Regions from separate parts of the Erwinia sp. CGal63 genome, predicted to be linked through region 2. Evidence: predicted binding sites of a transcription regulator. Region 2 holds the regulator's gene; each other region holds the start of a gene.

Region 1 (2,205 bases), on a different contig from region 2:
CGCTGGATCTTTTTGCCGTGCTGTTGGGCGGCGCGACGGCGCTGCTGCCCATTTTCGCCAAAGATATCCTGCATACCGGCCCGTGGGGATTAGGCCTGCTGCGCGGCGCGCCAGCCGTTGGCGGTCTGCTGGTGGGCTTCTGGCTCAGCAGCCGCTCGCTGGAGCGCAACGTCGGTAAAATTATGTTTGCCTCGGTAGCCGGATTCGGCGTGGCGACGCTGGTATTCGCGCTGTCAAAGGAGCTGTGGCTCTCGCTGCTGGCGCTGTTTGCGCTGGGCGGCTTCGATATGGTCAGCATGGTGATTCGCGGTTCGCTGGTGCAGCTGGATACGCCGGACGAGATGCGCGGACGCGTCAGCGCGGTGAACTCGATATTTATCAACACCTCTAACCAGCTCGGCGAATTTGAATCGGGAATGCTGGCGGCCTGGCTGGGCGCGGCGCCGGCTGCGGCGATCGGCGGTATCGGCACGCTGGTGGTGGTGGGGCTGTGGATGGCCTGGTTCCCGAGCCTGCGCAAACGGCAGCGGCTGCACGATCCTGCCGCCAACGAAATCGCCAGCGCTCCCTGACCGCGCTATCGGCAAGCGCCGCTCATTAGCGGCGCTGTTATTCTTATCGTCGGCCCTCTTTTCCACGGCATCCGCATCGTTTTAACGCTTCGTCAGCCGGCAAGTTTCCCGTTCGACCTCACGCCGCTCCTCTTGTCTTTCCTCTTCTTTTCTGTGGGTTAACGCCTTACCACCCCGCAAAATTTCCGCGCTATTTCTTATTGCAAATGAAAACTATTATCAATAAAATTGGCAGCTCTGCAGTCCCGAGGTTATTTAGTATTAATTACATAAGGTTATGATATGACTGGCGGTTGGGAAAGCGGCGCGCAGGCGGCCTGGCGAAGCAAGCTGGCGCTGGGATCACCGGCAATCGTGACGGAAGGCGATATCTGCACCGTCACCTTTTACTGGCAAGATCCTGCCGGAACGGAACGGACTTCACCAATAAAGCGGGTATGGATTTACATCACCGGCATTACCGATCATCACCAGCAGCGCCCGCCGCAAAGCCTGCAGCGCATTAACGGCACGGCTGTCTGGCAATGGCAGATCCGCCTTCATGCAGGCTGGCGGGGAAGCTACTGTTTTATCCCCTCGGAGAGTGAAAGCGACTTTTCCGCCGCCGCGCTGCAAAGCCCGCCCGATCGCGCCGCGCTGCGCGAAGGCTGGCAAAAATTGCTGCCGCAGGCGATAGCGGATCCGCTTAATCCTCACAGCAGCTGGCGTGGCGGACGCGGCCATCCCGTTTCCGCACTCCACCTGCCGCAGGCGCCGACACAGCCGGGCTGGACGGATAACGTCGACTACGCCGCGCCGCGCTGTCTCACCTGGCAAAGCAACCGTCTGGGCAACCAACGTCGGGTCTGGCTTTTCGCCACGGGCGAAAGCCAGCCGGAGCAGCGTCCGCTGGCTATTCTGCTGGACGGCCAGTTCTGGGCGGAACAGATGCCGGTCTGGTCGGCGCTGCAGGCGGAAACCCAACGCGGCCAGCTGCCGCCAGCGGTCTATCTGCTGATTGACGCTATCGACACGCGGCATCGCGGCGAAGAGCTGACCTGCAATCCCGATTTCTGGCTGGCGGTACAGGAAGAACTGCTGCCGCAGCTTTCACAGCAGACGCGCTGGCGCGACGATCCGGCGAGCACGGTTATCGCCGGCCAGAGTTTCGGCGGCCTTTCCGCGCTCTATGCCGCACTGCACTGGCCGCAGCGCTTTGGCTGCGCGCTCAGCCAGTCCGGCTCCTTCTGGTGGCCGCACCGCCAGCGAACCGGCGAAGACGGCTGGCTGACGGAACAGCTGCTGCAGAAACGGCTCGACGCCGGAACGCTGCGTATCTACCTGGAAGCGGGCCTGCGCGAGCCGGTGGTGCTTCAGGCCAATCAGCGCCTCTGGCCGCTGCTGCAAAAAAACTGCCCGGCGCTGCACTATCGCCTGTTTGACGGCGGCCACGACGCCCTGTGCTGGCGAGGCGGCCTTATTAACGGGCTGACCACGCTGTGGCGGCCTGAATCCGGAGTATCCCATGGAACAGAGTAATCCCTTCGATCGTCCTGAGAGCCTTTTTCTTATTCTGCAAAACCCGCAGGGCTACAGCCTCTGGCCCGCCCACTGCGCGCAGCCTGCTGGCTGGCAGCAGGTTTATGGGCCGGCG
Region 2 (2,205 bases):
AGCGATACGGGCAATACGGAAAACATTGCAAAAATGATCCAGAAGCAGCTCGGTAAAGAGGTGGCTGAAGTTCATGATATCGCTAAAAGCAGCAAAGAAGACCTTGAAGCCTTTGATATTTTGCTGCTGGGCATCCCAACCTGGTACTACGGCGAAGCACAGTGCGACTGGGATGATTTCTTCCCGACGCTGGAAGAGATCGACTTCAACGGCAAGCTGGTGGCGCTGTTCGGCTGCGGCGATCAGGAAGACTACTCGGAGTACTTCTGCGACGCGATGGGCACCATCCGCGACATCATCGAACCTAACGGTGCGGTGATCGTAGGTCACTGGCCTACCGAAGGTTACCACTTCGAAGCTTCTAAAGGGCTGGCGGACGACAATCACTTCCTGGGCCTGGCCATCGACGAAGATCGCCAGCCGGAGCTGACCAACGAACGCGTTGAGAAGTGGGTCAAACAGATCTCTGACGAACTGCAGCTGCAGGATATCATCGAAGCCTGACAGCCTGGCCCACTGGGTTAACCACAGTGGGCCAGCGGTTTTTCCTATAGCAGTAATAGATACATATTTGTAACTTTTACCCTCAAAACGGTAGAATAACCCTGCTTCGTTTCCGCTTCGCCAGTATTTGGCATCGGAAGATCGAACGGATAACCCAGCGTACATGGGTGCTTGCTTTTTCGGACGTAACGACTTCGTAATCCTTACATCCTCTGATGGTTTTGCATCTCCGCTGTGGTTTCTTCAAGGCATCGGTTCTATAATGAGACGCTCAGCTTTTGCGTCGACCGATGCTCACGGCTTTTCAGCCACTTAGTGACCAGTAAAGTAACAGGACAATATCCGCATGACTGACAATAACACCGCATTAAAGAAGGCCGGCCTGAAAGTCACGCTTCCTCGACTGAAAATTCTGGAAGTGCTTCAGGAACCAGAGTGCCATCATGTCAGTGCGGAAGACTTGTATAAACGCCTGATCGATATGGGCGAAGAGATTGGCCTGGCGACGGTTTACCGCGTTCTGAACCAGTTTGACGATGCGGGGATCGTTACCCGCCACAACTTTGAAGGCGGAAAGTCCGTTTTTGAACTGACCCAACAGCATCATCACGATCACCTGATCTGCCTGGACTGCGGCAAGGTTATCGAGTTCAGCGATGAGTCGATTGAATCCCGCCAGCGTGATATAGCGACGAAACACGGTATCAAGCTCAGCAACCACAGCCTTTATCTCTACGGCCACTGTGCTACCGGCGACTGCCGTGAAGATGATACGCTGCACGACAAGTAAGCTAATTTAAAAACAGAAAACCGGCGATCGCTCGCCGGTTTTTTTTCGTCTGAGAAACGGTTATTTCAGGTTTTCCACGCGGCTGAAGCGCTTGCCGTCGCTGCTGACGGCGCGAATCATGACTTCGCCTGCAACATTCGGACGAGCGTTATCCTGATAGCGCTGCCAGCTTTTGCCGCCGTCCAGCGAGTAGTCGATAGCAAGACCGGGCAGCGCGATATTGGCTTCCAGCCGGCCTTCGACAATGCGCGCGCCCGGCTGCGGCAGACGGTAATGGATACCGGCTTTATCCATCTTCGCCAGTTCACGCTGCCCCAGCAGATTGGCGTAGCGCTGCCAGTCGCGGTTAAGCGCGGCCTGATCGACATGGTGCGTTTCGCCGCCCTTGTATTCACGTCCCGCCTGATAGGTCTCTTCCCAGGCCGCACGATGCCAGCCACGCTCCGCCACGGAAATAGCGCGAGGGAAAATCATCGCTTCCATCTGCTCATCGGTACGCACGGTTTCGCTCCAGAGCTGGGCTGAGATGCCATAGGCGCCCGGCCACGGTTTGTCGGATTTAGCGCTGAAGTAGTTGCCGTCGCGATCCACCGAGGTTTCCGCGTTCTGCGGCATATTGTCCGGCGCGAAGCTGAACATTTTACGCTCGTCGTTGAAGCGCGTGCCCCAGTAATAGCCTCGCTCGTGCGGATTCACCTCGTAAGGGAAATCCATATAGAGATAGTCCGGATTGGAAACGGTGACCTCGTAGCCTTTGTTAGCCCAGTCGTTAACGCTGTCGAAGCCGCCCCAGAAGAGCGTATCCCAGAAGTTGACGCCGACGCGTTTGGTGGCGAAATCTGCGGCGCCCTTCGCGTCCTTCAGGCCATCCTGCCACGCCTGCATTTTCTCAATACCGTGCGCGTTAACGC
Region 3 (2,205 bases), on a different contig from region 2:
CCCCATCTCTACTGCTACTCCGGTTTTATCTGTGACTGCAAATAATTCTGGATACCGATTTTGCTAATCAGCTCAAGCTCCGTTTCCAGGAAGTCGATATGGTGTTCTTCATCTTCCAGAATGACGATCATCATATCGCGGCTGACATAGTCATGAACCTTATCAGCATAAGCGATGGCTTCGCGCAGATCTCTGGCGCCTTCCAGCTCCAGCGTCAGATCTGAACGCAGCATTTCTTCAACGTCCTCGCCGATGCGCAACCGCCCCAAATCCTGCAGGTTCGGCAGCCCTTCCAGAAAAAGTATGCGCTCGATATATTTGTCCGCATGCTTCATCTCGTCGATTGACTCGTGATACTCAACATCGTTCAGGCGCATCAGTCCCCAATTTTTGAACATTCGCGCGTGCAAAAAATACTGGTTGATAGCAACCAGCTCATTTCCAAGCAGTTTATTCAAATAGCTTATGATTTTGGCATCGCCCTTCATTTTGCATCCTCCGCTTCCGGTTAATCAGATCGTAGATGCGTTGTCAGGGAAGTCAAAAAAGCAGGACAAAATGCAGGGACTTATCAGGCGATCTCTTTATAGAGCGGCGCGTTGGGCAGCTCTTCGTTCATGATGTCGCGCGCCTGGCGCAGGCATTTGCCGCACTGTTTACCGACCGGTATTAGCTGGCGCAGCTGCTGAATCGATTTGGGCTGATAGCGGCGAACCACTTCGCGAAGCGTTTTATCGCTAATGGCGTTGCAAAGACAGACGTACATGGTTTTATCCCGGCGCTGAGAACAACCATATTGTAAATGAGAATCGTTTTTATTTCAATCTGAACGCGCTGCGGCTCTATCCCCTCAGAGCAAATTGCAGACATAAAAAAAGAGCACCGAAGTGCTCTTTTTATCAGCTTTAAATTATCAACAATTAAGAGATAACTTTAGCAACAACGCCCGCGCCAACGGTACGGCCGCCTTCGCGGATTGCGAAACGCAGACCATCGTCCATGGCGATTGGGTGGATCAGGGTAACAACCATTTTGATGTTGTCGCCTGGCATTACCATTTCCACGCCTTCTGGCAGTTCGATGGTACCGGTCACGTCAGTAGTACGGAAGTAGAACTGTGGACGGTAGCCTTTGAAGAACGGAGTATGACGGCCGCCTTCGTCTTTAGACAGGATGTAAACCTCAGACTCGAACTTGGTGTGTGGCTTGATGGTGCCTGGCTTAGCCAGAACCTGACCACGCTGGATATCTTCGCGCTTGATACCGCGCAGCAGGATACCGCAGTTCTCGCCCGCACGGCCTTCGTCCAGCAGCTTACGGAACATTTCAACGCCGGTACAGGTTGATTTCACGGTATCTTTGATACCAACGATTTCAACTTCTTCGCCCACTTTAACGATACCGCGCTCTACACGACCGGTAACAACGGTACCACGGCCGGAGATAGAGAACACGTCTTCGATTGGCAGCAGGAACGGCTTGTCGATAGCGCGCTCTGGTTCCGGGATGTAGTTATCCAGGTGACCAGCCAGCTCGATGATTTTCGCTTCCCACTCAGCGTCGCCTTCCAGCGCTTTCAGCGCGGAACCGTGAACGATTGGGGTGTCGTCGCCCGGGAAGTCGTACTGTGACAGCAGGTCACGGACTTCCATCTCTACCAGCTCCAGCAGCTCTTCGTCATCAACCATGTCGCACTTGTTCAGGAACACGATGATGTAAGGAACGCCAACCTGACGACCCAGCAGGATGTGCTCACGGGTCTGCGGCATTGGGCCGTCAGTCGCAGCAACAACCAGGATAGCGCCGTCCATCTGCGCAGCACCGGTGATCATGTTTTTCACATAGTCGGCGTGGCCTGGGCAGTCAACGTGCGCGTAGTGGCGAGTCGGGGTGTCGTACTCAACGTGAGAAGTGTTGATGGTGATACCACGAGCTTTTTCTTCTGGCGCGTTATCGATCTGGTCGAATGCACGAGCAGAACCGCCGTAGGTTTTAGCCAGTACGGTGGTGATAGCAGCAGTCAGGGTAGTTTTACCGTGGTCAACGTGGCCGATAGTACCAACGTTGACGTGCGGTTTGGAGCGTTCAAATTTTTCTTTAGCCACGGCGATATTCCTTACTTTCTGTGCTCTCCCCTGTGGAAAGGAGAGCACGGGATCAATTGGTTAAACCCGATTATTTACCACGGGCTTCAATAACAGCCTG
Region 4 (2,205 bases), on a different contig from region 2:
CGGGCTAATATTGTTATGGATGCTTTTGCGTCCCAGATGGAAATTTCCGCTATTATATATCGCCGCGCTAACCACGGGTCTGCTTTGGGCATGGCAGATCGTTCGCTCATTTGAATTAGTTTTCTATTTTGACAACAGCTTTTTGCTGCTCAGCCTCTTTAGCGCTTTTTTTATCGCGGCAATTGCGCTGAATGATAACTTGCTGGCGTTTTGCCTGCACACCGCGCCGCCTTCGGCCACGATCATCGTGCTGGATCGCGGTCAGGATACGCTGCTTATCGCCTTTGTTATCCTGCTGCCGCTGGTGGGCTTTACGCTCAACCATATGCTGCAGCGCCGGCGCGACCGCTTTACCCGTCGCCTCGTCAACCAGCTCTATGAAGAGAAAGAGGCCTGGAGCGACCTGAGTATGCTCGATCCGCTGACCGGCCTCTATAACCGTCGCGGGCTGATGAACAGATTAAAAAATATCTTTGATAATCATGCAGGTAACCACTTTGTCCTGCTGCTGGATATCGATCATTTCAAAGCCTACAACGATAACTACGGTCATGCGATGGGCGACCAGGCGCTGGCGCGCGTTTCCATCGCCATCCGCGACGCGGTACGCTCCCGCGATATTGTGGCGCGCTACGGCGGAGAAGAGTTTCTGGTGCTGCTGACCAACGTGAACGAAGCCATCGCCATGAAGCTCTCGGAGCGTATCCGCCACTATATTCATGAACTGGATATTCCTCATCTTTTTAATGAACGCGTCGCCACGCATGTCACTCTCAGCGCCGGTTTTGCTCCGATAATCGATGAGGATTTTGACAGCGCGATCGCCAATGCCGATCGCGCGCTTTATCTGGCAAAAAATCGCGGCCGAAATACTATTCTCTCCTGGGAAGAGGTTGACCGACAAGATTTGTCCAGACCGGCGGACGCACTTTAATAGATTCGCCGACCTGACCGCTACGGGTCGGCGAAATAATTTGCCTTAATATTGTTATTTGATTTATCGCCTGCGAACATAGCCGCATTCGGCGGATTTTTTCAGATTTCCTTTATGCGCATCCGCGCTAAAATCGGCTACAGGTTTTATTATTCCTCTCCCTGAGCCATTATTTCTCTCTGCAAAAATTCTTAAATGCAAATTAATGGCAGCGAGAAAAGAACCGTCTCTTTTTTTGATTACGTCATTAATGCAAATTAACGCATTCCGGGATTATTACGCGCGCGATCGGCGCGCCAAATGACGCTTGTTTGTCCGCTGCGCCTCAGATACAATCAAGAACGATTATCATTTGTTTTCCCACTTAGATTGATGCTGGATAACCCATGAGCACGCTTCGTCGTCAGGTACCCGAGTCAGCCGCTTCCCCGCTCATCTTTTTGCAGAGCCATCGTCCGCTGGCTGGTTCGCTGCGCGCGCTCTTCAGCGAGCATCGCGCTTATTTCCTGGAGACGATAAAGCTTAACGACGCGCCGCCCGCCGAAGCGCTTACGCTGCAGCAGTGGTCTCAGCCTGAGCAGTTCGCGCGGCTGAATGCGCTCTACGGCGATTTTATCTATCGCGAGCACGGCGAACTGCAAAGGGAAAACAAGCCGCTGCAGTCGCTGTGGGCGCAGTGGTATCTGGGCCTGCTTCTGCCGCCGCTGATGATGGCGCTGCTGCTGGAAAACCGGGCGCTGGACTGCTCGCCGGAGCGTATCCACGTTGAGTTTCACGAAACGGGTCGGCCTGCGGCTTTCTGGATTGACGTAAAGGAAGATGAAGAGGCGCGCTATCTCAGTCCGCGCCGCCGTATGGATCGCCTGATCCAACAGTGCCTGATGCCGATAGTGACCGGCATAGAGCAGCATGGCGAAATCAACGGCAAACTAATCTGGAGCAATACCGGTTTTGCCGTCTCGTGGTTCCTGGGCGAGCTGGCTCCGCTGCTGGGCGAAAGCCTGCGCGCCGAGCTGGAGCACGCCTTTTTCTTCTCGCGTTCGCTGGCCGACGGCGCCGATAATCCCTTTTACCGCACCATGCTGCCGCGCGACGGCGAGATGCAGCGCCGTACCTGCTGTCAGCGCTATCGACTGCCGGCCGTAGAACGCTGCGGCAACTGCACGCTCAAGCCGGTCTGACGCCCCGAACTTTCTCAATTTTTCCTGACCCGTTTACAGCCAGCCCGCGCTATGGCAGCTTTATCGCCCCTAGTCTAAAGGAGCGGAAGC

What was found. Region 2 encodes Fur, which represses iron uptake genes when iron is present. Its sites were predicted from a motif close to ATAATAATGAGAACNACTATCAA; they were not measured.
Region 1: a site for Fur is predicted at 773-795, ahead of fes (enterochelin esterase). Genes of this name have one in related genera too.
Region 3: a site for Fur is predicted at 803-825, ahead of bfd (bacterioferritin-associated ferredoxin). Genes of this name have one in related genera too.
Region 4: a site for Fur is predicted at 1,264-1,286, ahead of fhuF (siderophore-iron reductase FhuF). Genes of this name have one in related genera too.

Annotation. Positions count from the first base shown of each region.
Region 1 is NZ_JAKUMN010000001.1:351,433-353,637, forward strand. Features, by position in the region: gene MKZ79_RS01425 (MFS transporter) at 1-572, shown strand, start outside; gene fes (enterochelin esterase) at 855-2,090, shown strand; gene MKZ79_RS01435 (MbtH family NRPS accessory protein) at 2,077-2,205, shown strand, end outside.
Region 2 is NZ_JAKUMN010000006.1:38,116-40,320, forward strand. Features, by position in the region: gene fldA (flavodoxin FldA) at 1-504, shown strand, start outside; gene fur (ferric iron uptake transcriptional regulator) at 851-1,294, shown strand; gene MKZ79_RS17030 (beta-N-acetylhexosaminidase) at 1,355-2,205, opposite strand, start outside.
Region 3 is NZ_JAKUMN010000008.1:26,480-28,684, forward strand. Features, by position in the region: gene bfr (bacterioferritin) at 15-488, opposite strand; gene bfd (bacterioferritin-associated ferredoxin) at 572-766, opposite strand; gene tuf (elongation factor Tu) at 921-2,105, opposite strand; gene fusA (elongation factor G) at 2,176-2,205, opposite strand, start outside.
Region 4 is NZ_JAKUMN010000003.1:317,602-319,806, reverse strand. Features, by position in the region: gene MKZ79_RS12805 (GGDEF domain-containing protein) at 1-934, shown strand, start outside; gene fhuF (siderophore-iron reductase FhuF) at 1,321-2,115, shown strand.